Regions from separate parts of the Pseudescherichia sp. L3 genome, predicted to be linked through region 2. Evidence: predicted binding sites of a transcription regulator. Region 2 holds the regulator's gene; each other region holds the start of a gene.
What was found. The regulator PurR, encoded in region 2, represses purine synthesis genes. The targets are predictions, from matches to a motif close to CANGCAAACGTTTGCNTG.

Region 1 (7,476 bases), 940 kb from region 2:
CGCGTCGTGTCGCCGCCGATCAGCTGCATGTCGTAGTAGCTAAGCTGCTCAAACAGGCTGTCGCTGAACGCTTTCAGCCAGGGCTCGTCGACCTCTGGCAGGGTCAGCGCAAGGGTCAGCCACGCCGGGTCAGCGCCCATCGCCGCCAGATCGCTCAGGTTTACCGCCAGCGCCTTGTAAGCCAGGTCGGCAGGATCGATATCCGGGAGAAAATGAATGCCCGATACCAGCGTATCGGTACTGATTGCCAGGGTCTGTTTTTCCGGCACATTCAGCAGCGCGCAGTCATCGCCAATGCCGGTTTCGACATCCAGGCGCGCGCGTCTGACGCGGTTAAAGTAACGGGCAATAAGGGAGAATTCGCCGCATGCCATACGTTATGCCTCAGCAGAATAAATGAGTAAGGCCGGGGCGAAGCGGCAACTGCGCTCCGCCGTACCGGCCTTGAGGTTACTTTTTGTGGGGGCGGATCGCGGGTGCGGCTTTATCCAGCACGCCATTCACAAACTTGTGGCTGTCTTCTGCACCAAACGTTTTTGCCAGCTCGATAGCTTCGTTGATGGCAACCTTGTAGGGCACGTCATCACGTTTGGAGAGTTCGAACAGCGCGATACGCAGTACCGCTTTCTCAACCTGGCCCAGCTCTTCAAGCAGGCGGGACAGATAGGGCTTCATCAGGCCGTCGAGATATGCGCTGTTAGTCGCCACCCCGGACAGCAGCTCGCGGAAGTAAGCGATGTCAACGTCTTTGACATCCTGTTCCGCCAGGAACTGGTATTCAACATCGGCGATGTCGTTCTGGGACAACTGCCAGGAGTAAAGCGCCTGAACGGCACACTCACGGGCGCGGCGACGAGCAGCAGGTTTCACGGAATTCCCCTTACAAAAATCAGCCTTGAATGGCTTTCAATACATTAATCATTTCAAGCGCGGTCAGTGCTGCTTCAGCACCCTTGTTACCCGCTTTCGTGCCAGCGCGTTCGATGGCTTGTTCAATACTTTCAGTGGTGAGCACACCAAAGGCTACCGGAATGGCGCTCTCCTGAGCCACGTGCGCCAGGCCGTTGCTTGCGCCGCCCGCGACGTATTCGAAGTGTGCCGTACCGCCACGGATCACCGTGCCGAGCGCAATAATCGCATCGTATTTACCGGTTTTTGCCAGCGCACCCGCCGCCAGAGGCAGCTCATAAGCACCTGGAACCCAAACAACGGTGATGTTTTCATCTTTAACCTGGCCGATACGCTTCAGGGCGTCGATAGCACCTTCCAGCAGGCTGTCGTTGATGAAGTTGTTGAAACGCGCAATGGTGATGGCGACGCGAGCGTCCGGGGCAGCAACAGTAGCTTCAATAATGTTCATAAACTTACCTTAGGGTTCTCATATAGCCCCCGCAGGGGGGCGGATTTTATCATACTATTTTACGCACTGCTTCCCTTTTACGAGCGCACTACGCGGGGATCAGATGCAGGCACAGATCCGGGCCTACCTGACGTATTTCAGTGAACTTGAGCTGCGGCGCGGCCGCCAGGCTCTCAAGCCCTGGCAGAACGCAGAGGCCGCGCGCCTCGCTGCCTAATAGCTTCGGTGCCAGATAGACAATCAGCTCGTCCACCAGCCCGGCCTGCAGCAGCGCGCCCGCCATCTGCGCGCCCGCCTCTACCCAGATGCTGTTAATCTGCTGACGTCCCAGCAGCATCATCATTGAGACCAGATCGAGATGGCCGTTATGTTCAGGCACCAGAATGTGGCGCACGCCGTCCGGCCACTGGTGCTCGTCGGCGCGGGTACGGGCAAACCAGGTTTCACCCGGCTGCTGAACAAGACGATGCGCAGGCGTCACACGGTTCTGGCTGTCGACGACGATGCGCACCGGCTGGCGCAGATCCGCCTGGGCATAGCGCGCCTGGGAGTCGGCACCCAGCTCGTCCCAGCGAACGGTCAGAGCCGGATCGTCCGCCAGCACCGTGGCGCTGCTGGTTAATATCGCGTGGCTCTCGGCGCGCAGACGCTGAACGTCCCGGCGCGCCTCGGGCGAAGTGATCCACTGGCTCTCGCCGTTCGCCATCGCCGTGCGCCCGTCCAGCGACGCGCCGAGCTTAAGTTGAATATAGGGGAAGCCGGTACGCATGCGCTTGAGGAAGCCGCGGTTAAGTCGCTCCGCCTCGCTCATCATCAGACCGTGGCTGACCTCGATTCCCTCCTGGGCGAGACGGTACAGCCCTCGCCCCGCCACCTGCGGGTTGGGATCCTGCATCGCTGCGACCACGCGGGCGACGCCAGCGTTAATCAACGCCTCGCAGCACGGTGGTGTCCGGCCATGATGGCTGCATGGCTCCAGCGTCACGTAGGCGGTGGCACCGCGGGCACGCTCCCCCGCCATGCGCAGGGCGTGCACCTCGGCATGCGGCTCGCCGGCACGGAAGTGGAACCCTTCCCCGACGATTTCGCCCTCTTTCACAATGACACAGCCCACGTTTGGATTAGGATGGGTAGTGTAGCGCCCGCGCTGTGCCAGCTTCAGCGCACGGGCCATGTACATTTCGTCCTGCTTGTCGTCCTGCTTATCATCCAGCATTAGCCTAGTCCTGTAAGCGGGCGATCTCTTCGCCGAATTCGCGGATATCTTCAAAGCTGCGGTAGACGGAGGCAAAGCGGATATAGGCTACTTTATCGAGCTTCTTGAGCTGCTCCATCACCAGGTTGCCAATCATCTTGCTGGGGATCTCGCGTTCCCCCGTGGCCCGCAGCTGGGATTTGATATGGTTAAGGGCCATCTCAACGTCGTCAGCGCTGACCGGGCGTTTCTCCAGCGCTTTAAGCATGCCGCTGCGTAATTTGTCTTCGTTAAACGGCTCGCGGACCTCGTTGCTTTTCACCACGCGCGGCATCACCAGCTCTGCCACTTCGAAGGTCGTAAAACGCTCGTTGCACACCAGGCACTGGCGGCGACGACGAACGGAGGAGCCTTCGCCCACCAGGCGAGAGTCAATTACTTTGGTATCCACGGCGAAACAGAATGGGCAATGCATACGGCGTCCTGAAGATAAAATTAACTGAAATCTATTTTAACCTGATATGCCGCGACAACAAAGGCATCAGCACTTTTGGGATAAAGGATCGATGCGAAGCGTGTCACCATAAAACCTTTAACAGTTATGGAGTAAGCCACGATCATGCAAAACGAAGCCCGAGAGCTTGATGACCTTATCTGTAACTATTTTGGTCATGATTATGACTTAATCGATGACAGCGAAGCGCTTTTACCCAAAATTGAGGCGTACAACAGACAATCTGGGAAAGCTATGCAGCTGGCTCTGCTTGAGGACGTCGAGGAATTCCTGTCATTTGGAGAGCAATTAAACAGCATCTTTCATATCAGGTATGACGATTATTTCGATCCTTCACTCTGGGGCACGACTCCTCGTGACTTCTTGCTTCTGGTCAGGGACCAAGTGAAGTACGCTCTTCAAGGATGTGAAAAAAGAAGATGAAAAAGGCCACAGGTCTATTATTTACAGCGTTTATCTCACTGTACTCGATTGATTCAATGGCAAAAACAGCAAAAATAGACGATAGTAAAGACGTTAGTGAATGTATTAAAAAATTCAAAAACGAAAATATAGAGTGCCTGGACGACGTACTACACAACTCTGAGGAGCAGCTTAACAATGCTTACCTCTCTAAACTCACTAAAATTAAAAAAACGTCCCCAGATGAATGGTGGATGGGTGATGAGCAGCAAAAAAAGGAAGTCATCGACTCATTCATTGCAAATCAGAAAAAATGGATTGAATACAGAGATAGCTATTGCGGGGTTGCTTTATGGTCCTATCAAAACTCTGACCATCTCGGTGAGGCACAAACAAGCTGCGAGATAAACATGAATAAAAGACGTTTAGAGGAGATCGACTTAATTCAGATCCCGTCCGAAACGGAAAGTGAAACCCCATAGCCTCCGACGCACCTCAAACCCACCGCGATTTCCTGCCGAACCTCTACTTCCAGACAGGAAATCGGACATTTTGCTCGTTCCAGCCTAAAATCTCCTTACTAGCAATAACTCGTTTAAGGAAACCGTTATCATGACAAGACGTTATCTGAAGCTCGCCCTGCTGGGGAGTCTGTTTACCCTTAGCGCCTGCGCCCAGCAGAGCGAGGTGCGCCAGCTGCATCAGAGCGTGAGCACGCTCAACAAAGAGATGAGCAAGCTTAATCAGGAGACGGTGAAGATCACCCAGCAGAACAGCCTGAACGCCAGGTCTGAGAGCGGCGTCTACCTGCTGCCGGGAGCCAATACCCCGGCGCGCCTGAAGAGCCAGCTCGGTACGCTGCGTATGTCGCTGAAGGATATCGCCCCCAACGCCGGCGGCACGCGCCTGACGCTGCTCATCCAGGGTGAATCGAACACCCCGCTGCCGGCCTTTAGCGGCACGGTTGAGTGGGGACAGATTCAGGGTACCACCGAAAATCCGCAGGAAGTTAATGTTCAGAACCAGCTGATCAGCGCCCCGGCCAGCACCCTCGCGCCGAGCGACGTCAGCGTCCCGCTACAGCTCAACGGCATCACCCCCGAGCAGCTTGGCTTTATCCGCATTCATGATATTCAGCCAGCCAATATGTAGTAGCGTCATACTCCGTTACTTTCTGTAAGGGCGCAGCGTCGCCCTTTTGCCTCGTTCACACCTTTTTACCTCCTCTTACAAACCTCAAATATTGGCAATGCCGCAGATTGCCAGTACAATCGCCCCGTTTTATCTACGCAAACGTGAACGCAATCGATTACGTAGATGATGGATATGTGAAACAACACATATTTTTGTGAGCAAGGAAACTTATAATAGGCCCGCAGAAATACGAAACATTTTGAAAAGCATCAACAGCGTTCTTTCGATCCCGTCAGGGACTTCAATCAGTGGCATACATATGAAAAAAACTTTACTCGTCGCCGGTGCGGCACTTGCGCTCTCCTCCACCTTCGCCGTTAATGCGGCCGAAACCAGCAACAGCGAATTCGTCTCCGACTGGTGGCATCAGAGCGTTAACGTGGTAGGCAGCTACCATACCCGTTTCGGACCCACTATCCGTAACGATACCTACCTGGAGTACGAAGCGTTCGCCAAGAAAGATTGGTTCGACTTCTATGGCTACATGGATGCGCCAGTCTTCTTCGGTGGCAACAGCACCGCGAAGGGTATCTGGAACCACGGCTCCCCGCTGTTTATGGAGATTGAACCGCGCTTCTCTATCGACAAGCTGACCGATACCAGCCTGGCATTTGGTCCGTTCAAAGAGTGGTACTTCGCGAACAACTACATCTACGATATGGGCCGTAACGAAGCGGGTCGTCAGAGCACCTGGTACATGGGTCTGGGTACGGATATCGATACCGGCCTGCCGATGAGCCTCTCCCTGAACGTCTATGCCAAATACCAGTGGCAGAACTACGAAGCGGCGAACGAGAACGAGTGGGATGGCTACCGCTTCAAGGTGAAATACTTTGTGCCAATCACCCAGCTGTGGGGCGGCCAGCTGAGCTATATCGGCTTCACCAACTTTGACTGGGGTTCCGATCTGGGCGACAAAGATTTCCGCGATCTGAACGGTATGCAGGCCCGTACCAACGACTCTATCGCCTCCAGCCATATTCTGGCCCTGAACTACGATCACTGGCACTACTCGGTGGTGGCGCGTTACTGGCACAACGGAGGTCAGTGGAACGACGATGCGAGCCTGAACTTCGGCAGCGGCAACTTCAACGTCCGCTCTACCGGCTGGGGTGGTTACCTGGTAGCAGGTTACAACTTCTAACCTGTACGGATCCGCCCGGTGGCGCTGCGCTTACCGGGCCTGGGCTCCAAATGTAGGCCGGGTAAGGCGAAGCCGCCACCCGGCTTTTTACTGCTTCACTTTTCGCAAAAAATCCGTCAGCGATCTGTCTGCACTTTCGCTGAATCGTCTCTCCATCAGCGCAAGGTTAAGACACCTGTCGAGCCGGAAACAGCGGTAGTCATCGCGCCGTTCGCACCACGCAGCCAGCAGCCAGTGCTCCCCCCAGAAGAACAGACCAAGCGGCTGCACCTCACGGCAGGAGAGCTGCCCTGCCTCATCACGATAATGTAGCCTCAGCACGTGCTGAGTAGAAATAGCCTGATGGATCACGTCAAAGCCACTGCGCGAATGGGGCTGAAGCGCAATATCCGGCGCATAGATACGCGTCTGCTCTGCCTTGCGTCTGCTCTCCTCCGGCAGTATAGCCAGCACCTTCTCCTGAGCCGATTCTAGCTCGCGAGATAACGACTCTCCGCCCCAGGTTTTGAGCAGGCGAATCGCCACCATCAGCGCCTCGGACTCTTTGTTGGTCAGCATCAGCGGTGGCAGGTCAAACCCTGACATCAACCGGTATCCACTTCCCGCCTCGCCCTCTACCGGCACGCCAGAAAGCGACAGGTCGCGGATATCGCGATAAACCGTGCGCTCGGACACGGCCAGCCTGTCCGCCAGATGCGCTGCCGTTGTCAGACGTCTTCCTCGCAGGATTTGCACAATCTGAAACAAACGGTCAGCGCGTCGGGTCATGTTCTTCTCAGCTCTTAAGCGGGTTGATGGAGGCCGACACGATTACCTTCACTGTCGGTAAACAAGGCGATAGTACCAATACCGTTTGGCAGCGCCAGCGGGCCAAATACACACTCACCGCCCGCCGAGGCGACTCTATCGAGCGTGGCCGCCAGACTGTCAGTGTGCAGGTAAATAATAGCGCCCTGCTGCGAGGGTATAATACCGTCAAACTTAGCCAGCGCGCCGCCGGTTGCCGGGTCTTCATGCGGGAAAATGGCCAGCTCTGCGACATCCATTTTCTCGCGTTTGAGCGCAACCTGCATCACTGGCTCATAAAATTTGATGGCGCGCTCCATATCAGCAACCGGGATCTCAAACCAGTTAATTACGCTTTTCATACTTCCTCCTGCCTGTTGTTTGGGTTCGGAAAGAGTCTACGACAGGGCTCCTGACAGCATACTGTCAGGAGTGTTTGTCAGGAGCGGGCAAAAAAAATCCCGGTCAATTGACCGGGACTTCGATAACGCTAAATACGTTGTATTACGGCAGAATTGACGGCTGATCCGCCCCCTCTTTCTCTACCTTCTGCTGCAGCAGATGTTCACGCTTCATCCCAAGCTTCAGCGCCAGTGCCGAAGCCACGTAGATGGACGATGCCGTACCGATGGAAACACCGATCAGCATGGTCAGCGAGAAGCCCTGCAGCATTGCGCCACCGAAGAGGTAGAGCATCAGGATCACCACTAAGGTGGTGCCTGAGGTGATCAAGGTACGGTGCAGCGTCTGGGTGAGCGACACGTTAAAGATCTCGTAAGGCGTCCCGCGACGGATTTTGCGGAAGTTCTCACGAATACGGTCGGAAACCACGATGCTGTCGTTCAGCGAGTAGCCGATAACGGACATCAACGATGCCACGA
Region 2 (7,476 bases):
TCCGCAGCATCATCAGGATCGCCGCCGAGGTCAGGCCGATAATAAAGCCCATCCAGAAGCCCGCCGGACCCATGCGATCGACCACCAGATCGGTCAGCGCCAGCACGTAGCCGCTCGGAAGCCCCAGCACCCAGTAGGCGGTGAAAGTGATAAAAAAGATCGAGCGAGTATCTTTGTAGCCACGCAGAATGCCGCTGCCCACCACCTGAATAGAGTCAGAGATCTGATAGATGGCCGCCAGCATCATCAGCTGGGCCGCCAGATGCACTACCTCGGGATTATCGTTGTAGAGCAGGGCGATATGCTCTCGCAGCGATACGGTAAAGATTGCGGTAAGCACCGCCATGCACACGCCAACGCCCAAACCCGTTCGCGCGGCAGTCTGCGCCTCCAGGGTTGAACCCTGCCCGAGGCGAAAACCGACGCGGATGGTTACCGCCGCTGCCAGCGACAGCGGCAGGACAAACATCAGCGAGCTAAAGTTGAGGGCAATCTGATGTCCCGCTACGTTAACAATACCCAGCGGAGAGACCAGCAGCGCCACTACGGCAAACAGCGTCACCTCAAAGAACAGCGCCAGTGCGATCGGCAGGCCAAGCTGCACCAGACGTTTAAGGAGGCTGAAGTCGGGTTTCGTAAAGTGCTGGTCCTGGCGAATATCCCGCATGGAGCGGGCGCGTTTAATGTAGGAGAGCATACAGATAAACATCACCCAATAGACCGCCGCGGTGGCGACCCCGCAGCCGACGCCGCCCAGTTCTGGCATGCCAAAGTGGCCGTAGATAAAGATATAGTTAACCGGGATATTCACCAGCAGGCCGATAAAGCCAAACACCATGCCGGGTTTGGTCTTTGCCAGCCCCTCGCATTGGTTACGCGCCACCTGGAAGAAAAGGTAGCCCGGCGTGCCGCAGAGCAGGGCTCGGAGATAGCGTGCGGCTTTATCCGCCAGTTCTGGGTCAATGTTATGCATGGCATGAATGATATGACCGGCATTCCAGAGGACGATCATGATTAACACCGAGACAAAGCCGGCCAGCCAAAAGCCCTGGCGCACCTGTTCGGCAATGCGATCCCGACGGCCTGAGCCGTTGAGCTGAGCGATAATCGGGGTCAGGGCCAGCAGCAGGCCGTGGCCAAAAAGGATGGCCGGAAGCCAGATGGACGTGCCGATGGCGACGGCCGCCATATCGGTGGCGCTGTAGCCGCCCGCCATAATGGTATCTACAAATCCCATCGCGGTTTGTGCAACCTGGGCAAGGATCACCGGGATAGCCAGCGCCAGCAGCTGGCGTGCTTCGATATAATACTTCTGCACGGAAACACCTGTATATTGTTGTTATAGGGAAGCATGAAAAAGCCGCCGTAACAGGCAGCAAGAAGAAATTGCAGGATAAATAGCCAGACCATTGTAACGGGGAACAGCGAATATGCCAGAGAAAAAACAGTCTGGGCGGGTGCAGCGCTGGCAACCTCTTTTTCCACCTGTTATTGTGCAATTATCAAAACGGCTTGCGCCGAATTAATGGTTACAGGAGTTGTAGGCATGTTTACTGGTATTGTACAGGGCACGGCAAAAATCGTGTCCATTGATGAGAAACCCAACTTCCGCACCCACGTCGTCGAACTGCCCGAGGCGATGCTGCCGGGGCTGGAGACCGGTGCGTCTGTAGCGCACAACGGTTGCTGCCTGACCGTCACCAGCATCAATGGCCCGCTGGTAAGCTTTGACCTGATGAAAGAGACGCTGCGTATTACCAACCTGGGTGAACTGAGCGTTGGCAGCGAGGTGAACGTTGAGCGTGCAGCGAAGTTCAGCGATGAAATTGGCGGCCATCTGATGTCGGGGCATATTATTACCACCGCAGAGGTAGTGAAAATTCTGGCCTCAGAAAATAATCGTCAAATCTGGTTTAAAGTTCAGGACGCCAACCTGATGAAATATATTCTTTATAAAGGCTACGTTGGCGTGGATGGTATTAGCCTGACGGTGGGGGAGGTCACGCCGACACGTTTCTGTGTGCATCTGATCCCCGAAACGCTGGAGCGCACTACGCTGGGCAATAAAAAGCTGGGGCATAAGGTCAATATTGAGATCGACCCGCAGACCCAGGCCATTGTCGATACGGTCGAGCGCGTACTGGCCAGCCGGGAAGCAGCGATGATTGCCGCCTCGGTTAGCGGCAGCGACGAGTAACGAGTAAAAAGATAAAAAACCCCGGCATGCCGGGGTTTTTTATCAGTATATTAGCGCGCCACGCGCAGGCCGTTTTCGACGCCGCGGCTGAACACCACCTGCCAAAGCTGAATATCCCGCGCACGAAACGCACCCGCACAGGCATTCAGGTAGTAGCTGAACATGCGCTTAAAGCGTTCAGAGTAGTTATCAGCAATCTCCGGCCAGGCAGCCAGAAAACGCTCGTGCCAGGCCATCAGCGTGGTATCGTAATCAGTGCCAAAGTTATGCCAGTCCTCCATGATGAAATGAGGCTCGCTGGCCGTGGCAATCTGGCGCACCGATGGCAGGCAGCCGTTCGGGAAGATATACTTATCGATCCACGGGTCAACGTTGTTATCGCTTATTTTCGCGCCAATCGTGTGGAGCAGGAACAGACCCTCTGGCTTGAGGTTGCGATCGACCACCTCAAAATAGGTGGCATAGTTTTTTGGACCCACGTGCTCAAACATGCCGACCGAGACCACGCGGTCAAACTGATCTTTTAGATCGCGATAATCCTTTAGCAGAATGGTCACATCCAGCCCCTCGCAGCGGGACTGGGCCATCTTTTGCTGCTCTGCCGAGATGGTAACGCCGGTCACGCTGACGCCATAGTTTTTAGCCATAAAGTAAGCCAGACCACCCCAGCCGCAGCCGATATCAAGCACGCGCATGCCGGGCTGCAACTGCAATTTTTCACAGATTAGCCGCAGCTTGGCCTGCTGTGCGGCTTCCAGGGTCTGGGCCTCTTTCCAGTAGGCACACGAGTACTGCATATAGGGATCGAGCATGCGGCTGAAGAGATCGTTACCCAGATCGTAATGCTCTTTGCCAACTATCCAGGCACGCTTCTGACTTTGCAGGTTAAGCACCCGCGCTGCTGCAATACGAAGGGTATCTTTGAGGTGGCGCGGCATCTGCTTATCCAGACCGGCGCGGAGAACCTTGCTAAAGAACATATCCAGCCGGTCACACTCCCACCAGCCGTCCATATAGCTCTCACCCAGCCCAAGCGAGCCCTCTTTTAACACGCGCTTAAAAAAACGGGGATTTTTAACCCGGATATCCGACGGGGCGGTACCGTTAATGTTAATGCCCGCACGGCTTAACAGTTCGTTTGCGATACGGAACCAGTTATCGCTCTGTATGTTGACTTCTTCTATACACGATGAACTCATAGCTTCTCCATCACCCTATGTGATCAGAACCTTCAAACAGCGTAGACGCGTTTAATGGTTTGTGAGAAATCCCACGGAACGGGCCGTGAGCTTGATATCCGACGTAGAACAGAGGAAGGGAGATAGCCCTTGCCGAAAATGCCGTCCATGGAAGAACAGGCGTACTCCGACGCCTGCCAATACATATTTTTGCTATTAAGAATTATCGAATTGAGTATAGGACGCAAAAACGGCTCGTTCAACCGATTATGGTTAGTTAACTAATTATTTTATTGCCTGTTTTTGCACCCAATAGCCCAGCCCGGCAAGCAGCGCGGTCAACAGCATAACGCTGGTCGTGGTGAGCAGAGGCGTAGCGATAAGCGTTGAAACCAGCAGGCTGGCGAAGAAGCAGAGGCCCAGCTGGAGGGTATTTTGCAGCGCTGCCGCGCGTCCCGCGCCCTGTGGAAACGGACTCAATGCCTGGGCTACAACAATGGGATAGATCGCACCGTTAGCCATCGCCATGACACAGAACGGCACCAGCAACAGCGTTAATGAAACCTGCGGTATAAAGGAGACCAGCCAGACGGCAACCACGCTCAGGGCGTAGAGGGCCAGCAGCCAGGGCAGCATGCGTGGCCCCTGCCAGCGTTGCAGCGCGGCGCGACAGCCGTAACCGCCCAGCAGAAAGGCGATGGTCTGCGGGACATAGCTCAACCCAATCGCCGTGGGACCATAGCCCAGCGCGCTCAGGATAAACGGCGAGCCGGTCAGCCAGGCGAAAAAGCTGGCCGAGCAGGCGGCGTAGATGGTGACGTTTCCGCAGTAAAAGCGGGAGCGTAACAGCAGCCCAAAGGTGACGGGCGTCGCGTGCGGGTGCTGTTTTTTGACCGGTTTTTTAAGGCGCAGCGCGGGCAGCATCAGCAGCAGCGTGATAACAAACAGCACCATGAAGATCGTCTGCCAGTGGGAGTGGGCAAGGATCCAGCTTCCCAGCAGCGGCGCAAGGGCAGGTGACAGCCCTACCAGCGGCATGATGGTGGCAAAAATCCGGTTAACCCGCTGAGCCGGATAGTAGTCCGTTACCAGCGTCTGCCAGCTAACCGCCGCAGCACAGACCCCTACGGCCTGAACAAAACGCAGCACCAGCAGCGTGGTGCCGTCACGCACCCACAGCATGCCGAGGCAGCCGAAAGCAAACAGCCCCAGCCCGCAAAGCAGTATTGGCCTGCGGCCAAAGCGATCGGAGAGTGGGCCCCATACCAGCTGGGCGAGGGCGAAACCGGCCAGAAACAGGCTCAGGCTGGCGCTCACGGCCGATGCAGGCGTATTGAGATCCTGCTGAATAGCAGTAAACGCCGGCAGATACATATCCGTTGCCAGAAAGCCCAGCACGCTTAATCCCGCCAGCCAAACTAAAAACCCTTTACCAGGTAACATCATGATTCCTTCTTATTATCTTTTACACGACAGGTGAACAGGACAGATCGCAAAGCGGCAAAGTGTAGGCAGTGCATTGTCGGTTGTGAAACGGTAATATTTGCGCGGTGCATTCAAATTTTTTGCAGGCAGAATATGTGGTCAGATTACTCCCTTGAAGTCGTAGATACCGTCGCCCGTACCGGCAGCTTTAGCGCCGCCGCCCAGGAGCTGCACCGGGTTCCCTCTGCAATCAGCTATACCGTTCGCCAGCTGGAAGAGTGGCTTGCCGTGCCTTTGTTCGAACGACGTCATCGGGATGTCGTGTTGACCCCTGCCGGCAGCTGGTTTTTGCAGGAGGGGCGGTCTGTCATCAAAAAAATGCAGGTCACCCGACAGCAGTGTCAGCAGATAGCCAACGGCTGGCGCGGGCAGCTTGCCATTGCCGTCGATAATATTGTGCGTCCCGAACGCACCCGGCAGATGATCGTCGACTTCTACCGCCACTTTTCAGACGTGGAGCTGCTGGTGTCGCAAGAGGTGTTTAATGGCGTCTGGGATGCGCTGGCCGATGGGCGCGTAGAGCTGGCTATCGGTGCGACTCAGGCCATACCTGTAGGCGGGCGCTTTGCCTTTCGCGATATGGGGATGCTCAACTGGCGCTGCGTCGTGGCCGCTCATCACCCGCTGGCGGGCAGGGGTGGCCCGCTGAGTGACGATCTCCTGCGCGGCTGGCCGTCGCTGGTGTGGGAAGATACTTCCCGGCTGCTGCCCAAGAGGATCACCTGGCTGCTGGACAACCAGCGGCGAATGGTGGTGCCGGACTGGACCTCTTCAGCAGAGTGTCTGAGCGCCGGACTGTGCATCGGTATGGTGCCGGGCCATTTTGCACGGCCGTGGCTCGATCGCGGTGAGTGGGTGGAGCTCCAGCTGGAAGAGCCGTTTCCAGATGCAGCATGCTGCCTGACCTGGCAGCAAAACGACAACTCGCCCGCGCTGGGCTGGCTGCTGGACTACTTAGGCGATAGCGAAACGCTTAATCGGGAGTGGCTGCGAGAGCCGGAGTGATCGGCTCCCGCAGGTTTTATCGCGGCGGGATCTTAACGGCGATAGTCGCGGAAGGGACCGTCAGCGACCGAGCGGCGCTCGATCAGCCGAGGATGAACCTCAATCGACTGTGACTCTTCACGCTTATTCACAATGCGGTCCATCAGCATATTAAAGGCGGTTTCCCCCAGCGAGTCTTTGGGCTGGTGGATGGTGGTCAGCGCAGGGGTGAAGAACCGGGCGTTACGCACGTTATCATAGCCGATCAGCGATACATCCTGCGGCACGCGCAGGCCCATCTCGTCGACGGCGCAGAGCGCACCCATTGCCATCACATCGCCGCCGCAGAACACGGCAGTAGGGCGGTGCGGCTGAGAGAGGATCTGCTGCATCGCCCGGTAGCCGGACTCGGGTTCAAAGTCGCCCTGCACAATCCAGTTTTCCGGCACGCTGATCAGCGCCTCTTCCATGGCTTTCATAAAGCCAGCCAGACGACCCGCGCCGGTGTTGCGCTCAAGCGGGCCAGGGATCACACCAATCTCACGATGGCCGCGCTCGACCAGGTAACGGCCAGCCATATACCCGCCTTCGAAGGCGTTATCGATCACCGAGTCGGTAAAGTCTGCTTTTGCCTCGCCCCAGTCCATGACGACCATGGGAATATGGCGATACTCCTCCAGCATGCTGAGCAGCGGGGCGGGGTATTCAGAGCACATCACCAGCAGGCCATCGACGCGCTTTTGCGCCATCATCGACAGATAGGCACCCTGCTTCTCCAGGTTGTTCCAGGCATTACCCAGGATAAGGGTATAGCCTTTCTGGAAGCAGTTTTTCTCTACCGCTTCGATAATCTCGGCAAAGTAGGGCGCTTCGCTGCTGGTCGCCAGCAGGCCAATCGATTTGGTATGGTTAACCTTCAGGCTGCGGGCCACGGCGCTGGGTGAGTAGTGCAGCTCTTTAATAGCTGCCCACACCGCATTACGCGTCTCTTCTGCCACAAAGCGGGTTTTGTTAATAACATGTGATACGGTTGTGGTGGAAACGTTTGCTCGTTTCGCTACGTCTTTTATAGTTGCCATTCAATGTCACTCCAAACCACGACGTAAGCTCCTGAAAATAGTGTAGGTAAACGTTTGCCTCTACTCAGCCTGCACGCAACGTTTGGAGATGCGATTCGCCGGGAAAACGACACGGAACGTCAGGAGGGGTCTATGGCCGGTACGCGAATAAATTTAGCGTGGAATTTTGTCTTATCTTGATGAAAAGGGGAAGCGTTAAAACGCATATCACCCCAAATCAAAGAAGATTTTTGCCCATAAATGTGTAAAAATGCGCAGGCTCACTTTTTGTGGGGTAATAAGAATGGAGAGAAATTGATGAGTGCAGATCTGAAGTTTTCCCTGATGACCACCGTTGTTGTGCTGGGCCTGATTGTTGCGGGTGCGCTGACCGCTGCGTTAAATTGATTCAGCATGGGGGAGGGGCCTCTCTCCCTCTGTTTAATGTCGACCTTTTCCCCGCCCAATTGTTATCAAAATGGCAATAAACTTTTGTTAGTTTGATAACTTCTGTTTTTTTGTGATAAATGTCATGCTTTTGGCTTCTGTGACGGTGTCGCCTGTCGACACGGCA
Region 3 (7,476 bases), 710 kb from region 2:
GCGCTGGTACCGTATTTCGTGAGCAGCTTACGGGAAGAGGAGTTCGAGACCAGCAGGCCCGCCAGGCCACCCAGTGCGCCGGGCACCAGCAGCTTGCTAAGTCCCTGTCCGTCACCCGATGAGGCGGACGCCCCTTTCTGGCCCAGCAGCGACTGTAATTGATTCATCCAGTTAGTCATAATTCCCTCGCTTATTCTGTGTCAAACCACAGAGTAAGCGAGGGGTTGTCAGGAAATGTCTAAGCTGACTAAAGAAGCGAAAAGGCGGGGAGGGTTAACGATGGGTATAGACGGCCTTGCCACCTTTGCAGTCAACCGCTACCTGATAGTGGATATCGGTGTTTTTGCCGCGAACGGTCAGCGGAACGGTCCACTTATCCTGTTTACCAGTAATCTCTTTGACGTTGATCCAGGCAACAGGATCGGCCTGCCCCAGCGTCTCCTGGTCATCGGCCCAGCGCGCAATGCGATTTTGCTGGTAGTCGCGCTTGACGCTGGCGGCGATACCGGCGGCATCCAGCCCTTCACAGCTGGGAAACTTCACTGATTTACTATTGGCAGCCTGTACGCTAACGCTGCCGGCCAGCAAGGCAAGGCCGAGCAGTAATCCTGATTTGTTCATGCTTATCTCCTGTGCGCATAACCCACACAAAGCATGGTACAAATTACCGGCAGCGCAAGCTGCGGTTAGGCTACTTTGCTACGCTTCGCCGTCGGCATATCCGTTACGGTATCGCTTTTCATTGGCGCGGCATCAGGATCCGGCAGCTTACCCGAGCGGAATACCGCACTGAGGGTCTCTTTCTGCTCCGCCAGCCACAGCGCCATCTGCTCACGCTGCGCGTCATCAAACGCAACGGGGGCATTTACCAGCACGCCTTCCAGTACTTCCGCCAGATCGAGCATTTTGTCGTACGCATCGGCTTCCTTTTTGCTGGCAAAAGACATTTTTTCCTCACCTTCGCGGATTACCACGTATTTGACTTCAACCGCCATAATGCAGCCTCATTTACCTGTTTATTTATACAGTATAATAGTAAGCATTTCCCCGCTGAAATGCAAGCCGAAAAAAGACACGCAAACGTTTTCGTGTATAATAGTCCGAAATTTTTAAGGGGTTGAGAGTATGACTTTTTTAGGTACGGCGCTGCGTCCGGCAGCCACGCGTGTAATGCTGTTAGGCTCTGGTGAGCTGGGTAAAGAGGTGGCGATTGAGTGCCAGCGCCTGGGTATTGAAGTGATTGCGGTGGACCGCTATGCGGATGCCCCGGCAATGCACGTCGCCCATCGTTCATACGTGATCAACATGCTGGACGGTGAGGCGTTAAAAGCGCTGGTGGCGCAGGAGAAACCGGATTTTATCGTGCCGGAGATCGAAGCTATCGCCACGGATACGCTGCTTGAGCTTGAGGCCCAGGGCCAACAGGTTGTGCCCTGCGCCCGTGCCGCGAAGCTGACCATGAACCGGGAGGGGATCCGCCGCCTGGCCGCTGAAGAGCTGAGCCTGCCTACCTCAACCTACCGCTTCGCCGACAGCGAAGTCGCGTTCACAGAAGCGGTTGCGGCGCTCGGCCTGCCGTGCATTATCAAGCCGGTGATGAGTTCGTCCGGCAAAGGCCAGAGCTTTATTCGCAGCGCCGATGAGCTGCACGATGCCTGGCAGTACGCCCAGCTTGGCGGGCGCGCCGGAGCGGGACGCGTCATTGTCGAAGGCGTGGTGAAGTTTGACTTTGAAATTACGCTCCTGACCGTGAGCGCCGTTGACGGGGTGCACTTCTGTGACCCTATCGGCCATCGTCAGGAGGATGGCGACTACCGTGAATCCTGGCAGCCGCAGCAGATGAGCGAGCTGGCTCTCTCCCGCGCCCAGGCTATTGCCGAGGAAGTGGTGCTGGCGCTGGGCGGCTATGGTCTGTTCGGCGTGGAGCTGTTTGTCTGCGGCGACGAGGTGATCTTCAGCGAGGTGTCACCGCGTCCACACGATACCGGCATGGTCACGCTGATCTCCCAGGATCTCTCGGAGTTTGCTCTGCACGTCCGCGCCTTCCTCGGTCTGCCGGTAGGCGGCGTACGTCAGTATGGCCCCTCCGCCTCGGCGGTGATCCTGCCCGCGTTGAAGAGCGATAACGTGTGCTTCGATAACGTACAGGCGGCGGTGGGCGCGGGTCTTCAGCTGCGCCTGTTCGGCAAGCCGGAGATCGACGGCACGCGGCGATTAGGCGTGGCGTTAGCCACCGGTGAAAGCGTAGAGGATGCGGTAGAACGGGCGAAAAGCGCCGCCGCGAGCGTGATAGTGAAGGGATAAAAAAACGGGCCGAAGGGCCCGTTTTTGTTACGCTATCATAACGATTACTGCTGCGCGCCTTCTACCGCTTCGCGAGCCAGTTTGGTAATGCGATCGTAGTCACCCGCTTCCAACGCATCAGCCGGTACCAGCCATGAGCCACCGATGCACAGCACGCTTTTCAGCGCCAGATAGTCACGGTAGTTTGCCGGAGAGATGCCGCCGGTTGGGCAGAAACGCACCTGCGAGAACGGGCCAGCAATCGCCTGCAGCGCTTTGGTACCGCCGTTGGCTTCCGCCGGGAAGAATTTAAACTCTTTCAGACCGTAGTCGAGGCCGAGCATCAGTTCAGACACGGTGCTGATGCCAGGGATCAGCGGAATAGTGCCTTCGGTTGCTGCCTTCAGCAGCGGCTCGGTCAGGCCCGGGCTGATAGCAAACTGCGCGCCTGCTTCGGTCACTTCCGCCAGCTGCTGCGGGTTCAGTACCGTACCGGCACCAATGATTGCTTCCGGGACTTCTTTCGCAATGGCGCGGATCGCATCCATGGCACAGGCGGTACGCAGAGTGACTTCCAGCACGCGAACGCCACCGGCCACCAGGGCTTTCGCCATCGGTACTGCATGTTCCAGTTTGTTCACCACGATAACCGGTACAACAGGACCCGTTTTCAGGATTGCTTCAGCACTCGTTTTCCAGTTTTTCATCAGAGTTTTTCTCTCGCCCGATCTAAAAAAATTAATCAGTTTAAAAAGTGATACAGGTTGCGCCCTGCTCCGCACCGGAGAGTTTTTCACGCAGTGCGCTAAACATTTCGCGGCCAGTACCGACACGCGCGCTACTCAGGTCAGGAATGTGCGGCTGACGTGCAGCAAGCTCGGTTTCATCCACCAGCAGAGTAAGCTCCCCTGTCTGTCCATTTACGCGGATGATATCGCCCTCGCGTACTTTTGCCAGCAACCCGCCGTCATACGCTTCTGGTGTCACATGGATCGCCGACGGTACTTTACCTGATGCGCCGGAGAGCCGTCCATCGGTGACTAATGCGATTTTGAAACGGCGGTCCAATAATACACCAAGTGGCGGCATCAGTTTATGTAATTCTGGCATGCCGTTCGCTTTTGGCCCTTGATGTCGGACAACAACCACGCAGTCACGGTCAAGCAGACCGGCTTTAAAAGCCGGCAACACGTCGTGCTGGCTCTCAAAAATCACCGCCGGGGCCTCGACGACCTGGTTCTCTACCGGAACGGCGGAGGTTTTCATCACTGCGCGTCCCAGGTTGCCACTGAGCACTTTCGTGCCGCCATGGTGCGAGAAGGGCTTATCGATAGAGGCAATGATATCGCTGTCCAGCGACGCGCTGGCCCCCTCGCGCCAGTCCAGTTCGCCCTCGTTCAACCAGGGCTCAAGGGTGTAGCGTGACAGGCCGTGGCCGACCACGGTATTCACATCCTCATGCAGCAGGCCGCCCTTCAGCAGTTCGCGCATCAGCACCGGAACACCGCCTGCCGCCTGGAAATGGTTGATATCCGCCGGGCCGTTCGGGTACAGGCGTGCCATCAGAGGCACCACCTCGGAGAGTTCAGAGAAGTCATCCCAGTTGACGATAATGCCCGCCGCCCGCGCCATCGCCACCAGGTGCATGGTGTGGTTAGTGGAGCCGCCGGTCGCCAGCAGGGCAACGATACCGTTAACCACCACCTTCTCGTCGATCATCTTGCCGAGCGGCATCCACTCGTTACCGTTGCCGGTCAGACGCGTCACCTGGCGTGCGGCCGCCACGGTCAGGGCTTCACGCAGCGGCGCGTCAGGATGCACAAATGACGAGCCAGGCAGCTGCATGCCCATAAATTCAATGACCATCTGGTTCGTATTGGCCGTACCGTAGAAGGTACAGGTGCCGGGTGCATGGTAGGAAGCCGCCTCGGACTCCAGCAGGGCCATGCGGTCGACTTTGCCTTCCGCATAAAGCTGGCGGATCCGCACCTTCTCTTTATTGGGCAGGCCGCTGGCCATCGGGCCTGACGGCACAAACAGGGCCGGCAGATGACCAAACGACAGCGCGGCCATCGCCAGGCCCGGGACGATTTTATCGCAGACGCCCAGGTAGAGCGCGCCGTCAAACATATTATGCGACAGGCCGACCGCGGCAGACATAGCGATCACTTCCCGGCTAAGGAGAGAGAGCTCCATCCCGTCCTGACCCTGGGTCACGCCATCGCACATGGCGGGTACGCCGCCCGCGACCTGGCCTACGGCGTTAACCGAATGCAGCGCTTTACGAATAATGTCAGGGTAGCGTTCATAGGGCTGATGCGCGGAGAGCATATCGTTGTAGGAGGTAATAATGGCGACATTGTTACGCAGCATGCTTTTCAGCGAGGCCTTATCCTCCGGCTGGCAGGCGGCAAAACCGTGGGCCAGGTTACCGCAGGCCAGCGACGACCGATGAACGGTACTGCTTTTCGCTTGTTCGATGCGGGCAAGGTAAGCGCTGCGGGTGGCATGAGAACGATCGATAATACGTTTTGTTACCCGTAACAATGTCGAGTTCATAAAGGCTCCTGAAAATGAGGTGTCCCGGACGGCAGTGTGGTCATAAAACAGAGGGGGCGTAAACCACTCATCCACCGCAGGCCGGAGGCAAAATCGCTTCAGCCAGTGTAATAAAAAAAGCGTTACGGGTGAATCCAGGGGCGATGCAAAAGAGCGAAAATTGTGCGGGAATCTGTGTTAGATCATGTTACCGGTAAAATAGAGGGGCAATAAACAAAAAAAAACGGCCCCGCAGGGCCGTCTTAACAGAACGCGTTGGTTACTCGAATTCGTTCCAGGAGCGACCGTCACGGGTGATCATTGCTACCGACGCCACTGGGCCCCAGGTACCGGCCTGGTAAGGCTTCGGTGATTCGTTATCCATCGCCCAGGCTTCGGTAATGGAGTCGACCCATTTCCACGCCTCTTCCACCTCGTCGCGACGCACGAACAGCGCCTGGATGCCGCGCATCGTCTCCAGCAGCAGACGCTCGTAAGCATCCGCAAGATGGCTTTCGTTAAAGGTTTCGGAGTAGCTCAGATCCAGCTTAGTGGTTTGCAGGTTATGCTTGTGATCGAGACCCGGAACCTTGTTGAGGATCTGGATGTCCACGCCCTCGTCCGGCTGCAGGCGGATGGTGAGCTTATTCTGGGGCAGATCCTGCCAGGACTCTTTGAACAGGTTCAGCGGCGGGGTTTTAAAGTAGACCACCACTTCAGAGCACTTGGTCGGCAGGCGTTTGCCGGTACGCAGGTAGAACGGCACGTCGGCCCAGCGCCAGTCATCGATATCTACGCGGATCGCCACGAAGGTTTCGGTGTTGCTGGTTTTGTTTGCGCCCTCTTCTTCCAGGTAGCCCGGCACCTTCTTGCCCTGGGCAAAACCGGCGGTGTACTGACCGCGTACGGTTTTTTCACGCACGTTGGAACGGTCAATACGGCGCAAAGATTTCAGCACCTTCACTTTCGCATCACGAATGCTGTCCGCAGAGAGATCCGACGGCGGCGACATGGCGATCATGCAGAGAACCTGGAGCAGGTGGTTCTGGATCATGTCGCGCATCTGCCCGGCCTGGTCGAAATAGCCCCAGCGGCCTTCGATGCCCACCTCTTCCGCCACGGTGATCTCCACGTGGTCGATGGTGCGGTTGTCCCAGTTGTTGACGAACAGCGAGTTGGCAAAGCGCAGCGCCAGCAGGTTCAGCACCGTCTCTTTACCAAGGTAGTGGTCGATACGGTAAACCTGGCACTCTTCAAAGTATTCGCCCACCTGATCGTTGATTTCACGAGAGGTGTCGAGGGAGGTGCCCAGCGGTTTTTCCATTACCACGCGCGCTGGCTTGGCGTTAAGTTTTGCTTCACCCAGGCCTTTGCAGATAGCGCCAAAGGTGCTCGGCGGCATGGCAAAGTAGTTGATGGTAACGCGGTTCTTCTGATCGAGCATGTCACCGAGACGGGTAAATGCGGTGGTATCGTTTACGTCAAGGTTACAGAAATCGAGGCGTCCGCTGAGCGTATCCCAGAGGCTTTCATCGATTTTCTCTTTCATGAAGGTCTCGAGCGCTTCACGCACGATTTCGGTGTACTTCTCTTTGTCCCAGTCCGCACGCCCTACCCCAAGGATACGCGTCTCCGGGTGGATCTGGCCTGCTTTTTCAAGCTGATACAGGGAAGGCAGCAATTTCCGGCGTGCAAGATCGCCTTTCGCGCCGAAAATGACCAGGTCACATGCCTGGGCTGTTTGCGTTACCGCCATGTCATTCTCCTCAGTTGGCTGCCCCGGTACTTTCGCCAGGGCATAGCTGTAATTTTATTACACTGCACTGTACTGCTTTTACGTAAAACCCGAAACCGTTACCGCTTATCCTCCCGTGCGCTTTCGCTCAGGCGGCTAAAAATTGGGTAAATCGCCCTGAAAAATCAGGGATTTTGTCTGGAATCGAGTAGCTAAAATCCGACTCTGATCATGTAATGAAAAAAAACAACAAATTTTCCCGCTGTTCTTTACCTTTCCTGGCCCCACAAGGGTAATATCGACTGAACCGCAGCACAATTTCATCCGTTGTTGAAGTTGATTTTAGCCATGGGCACCCCGTTAATAATGAACATGCTGGAAAAAATTCAGTCTCAGCTGGAACACCTTAGCAAATCCGAACGAAAAGTGGCGGAAGTCATACTCACCTCGCCGGATCAGGCCATTCACTCCAGCATCGCTGCGCTGGCACACGAGGCCGGAGTCAGCGAGCCCACGGTAAACCGTTTCTGCCGCAGCATGGAAACCCGTGGCTTCCCGGATTTCAAGCTGCATCTCGCCCAGAGTCTGGCTAACGGCACGCCCTATGTTAATCGCAATGTCGATGAAGATGACAGCGTTGAGGCCTATACGGGTAAAATATTTGAGTCGGCAATGGCCAGCCTGGACCATGTCCGCCAGTCGCTGGATATGCCCGCCGTCAACCGCGCCGTCGACCTGCTCACCCAGGCGAAGAAGATCGCCTTCTTTGGCCTTGGCTCTTCGGCGGCGGTTGCGCACGACGCCATGAACAAATTCTTCCGCTTCAACGTGCCGGTGGTCTACACCGATGACATTGTGCTGCAGCGCATGAGCTGTATGAACTGCAACGAAGATGATGTCGTGGTGCTGATCTCCCACAC

Region 1: a site for PurR is predicted at 4,770-4,787, ahead of NR795_RS00495 (nucleoside-specific channel-forming protein Tsx). Genes of this name have one in related genera too.
Region 3: a site for PurR is predicted at 1,074-1,091, ahead of purT (formate-dependent phosphoribosylglycinamide formyltransferase). Genes of this name have one in related genera too.

Annotation. Positions count from the first base shown of each region.
Region 1 covers NZ_JANKYC010000001.1:99,929-107,404, reverse strand. Annotated here, with positions in the region: gene thiL (thiamine-phosphate kinase) at 1-374, opposite strand, end outside; gene nusB (transcription antitermination factor NusB) at 451-870, opposite strand; gene ribE (6,7-dimethyl-8-ribityllumazine synthase) at 890-1,360, opposite strand; gene ribD (bifunctional diaminohydroxyphosphoribosylaminopyrimidine deaminase/5-amino-6-(5-phosphoribosylamino)uracil reductase RibD) at 1,449-2,576, opposite strand; gene nrdR (transcriptional regulator NrdR) at 2,581-3,030, opposite strand; gene NR795_RS00510 (contact-dependent growth inhibition system immunity protein) at 3,175-3,492, shown strand; gene NR795_RS00505 (lysozyme inhibitor LprI family protein) at 3,489-3,953, shown strand; gene NR795_RS00500 (DUF3251 domain-containing protein) at 4,084-4,623, shown strand; gene NR795_RS00495 (nucleoside-specific channel-forming protein Tsx) at 4,925-5,809, shown strand; gene NR795_RS00490 (YafY family protein) at 5,897-6,577, opposite strand; gene NR795_RS00485 (VOC family protein) at 6,592-6,957, opposite strand; gene secF (protein translocase subunit SecF) at 7,100-7,476, opposite strand, start outside.
Region 2 covers NZ_JANKYC010000001.1:1,037,636-1,045,111, forward strand. Annotated here, with positions in the region: gene mdtK (MdtK family multidrug efflux MATE transporter) at 1-1,318, opposite strand, end outside; gene NR795_RS05110 (riboflavin synthase subunit alpha) at 1,547-2,197, shown strand; gene cfa (cyclopropane fatty acyl phospholipid synthase) at 2,248-3,396, opposite strand; gene punC (purine nucleoside transporter PunC) at 3,661-4,818, opposite strand; gene punR (DNA-binding transcriptional activator PunR) at 4,954-5,865, shown strand; gene purR (HTH-type transcriptional repressor PurR) at 5,898-6,923, opposite strand; gene NR795_RS05135 (YnhF family membrane protein) at 7,221-7,310, shown strand.
Region 3 covers NZ_JANKYC010000001.1:1,749,756-1,757,231, forward strand. Annotated here, with positions in the region: gene NR795_RS08570 (tellurite resistance TerB family protein) at 1-179, opposite strand, end outside; gene yebF (protein YebF) at 274-621, opposite strand; gene NR795_RS08580 (YebG family protein) at 687-995, opposite strand; gene purT (formate-dependent phosphoribosylglycinamide formyltransferase) at 1,126-2,304, shown strand; gene kdgA (bifunctional 4-hydroxy-2-oxoglutarate aldolase/2-dehydro-3-deoxy-phosphogluconate aldolase) at 2,349-2,990, opposite strand; gene edd (phosphogluconate dehydratase) at 3,031-4,842, opposite strand; gene zwf (glucose-6-phosphate dehydrogenase) at 5,102-6,577, opposite strand; gene NR795_RS08605 (MurR/RpiR family transcriptional regulator) at 6,923-7,476, shown strand, end outside.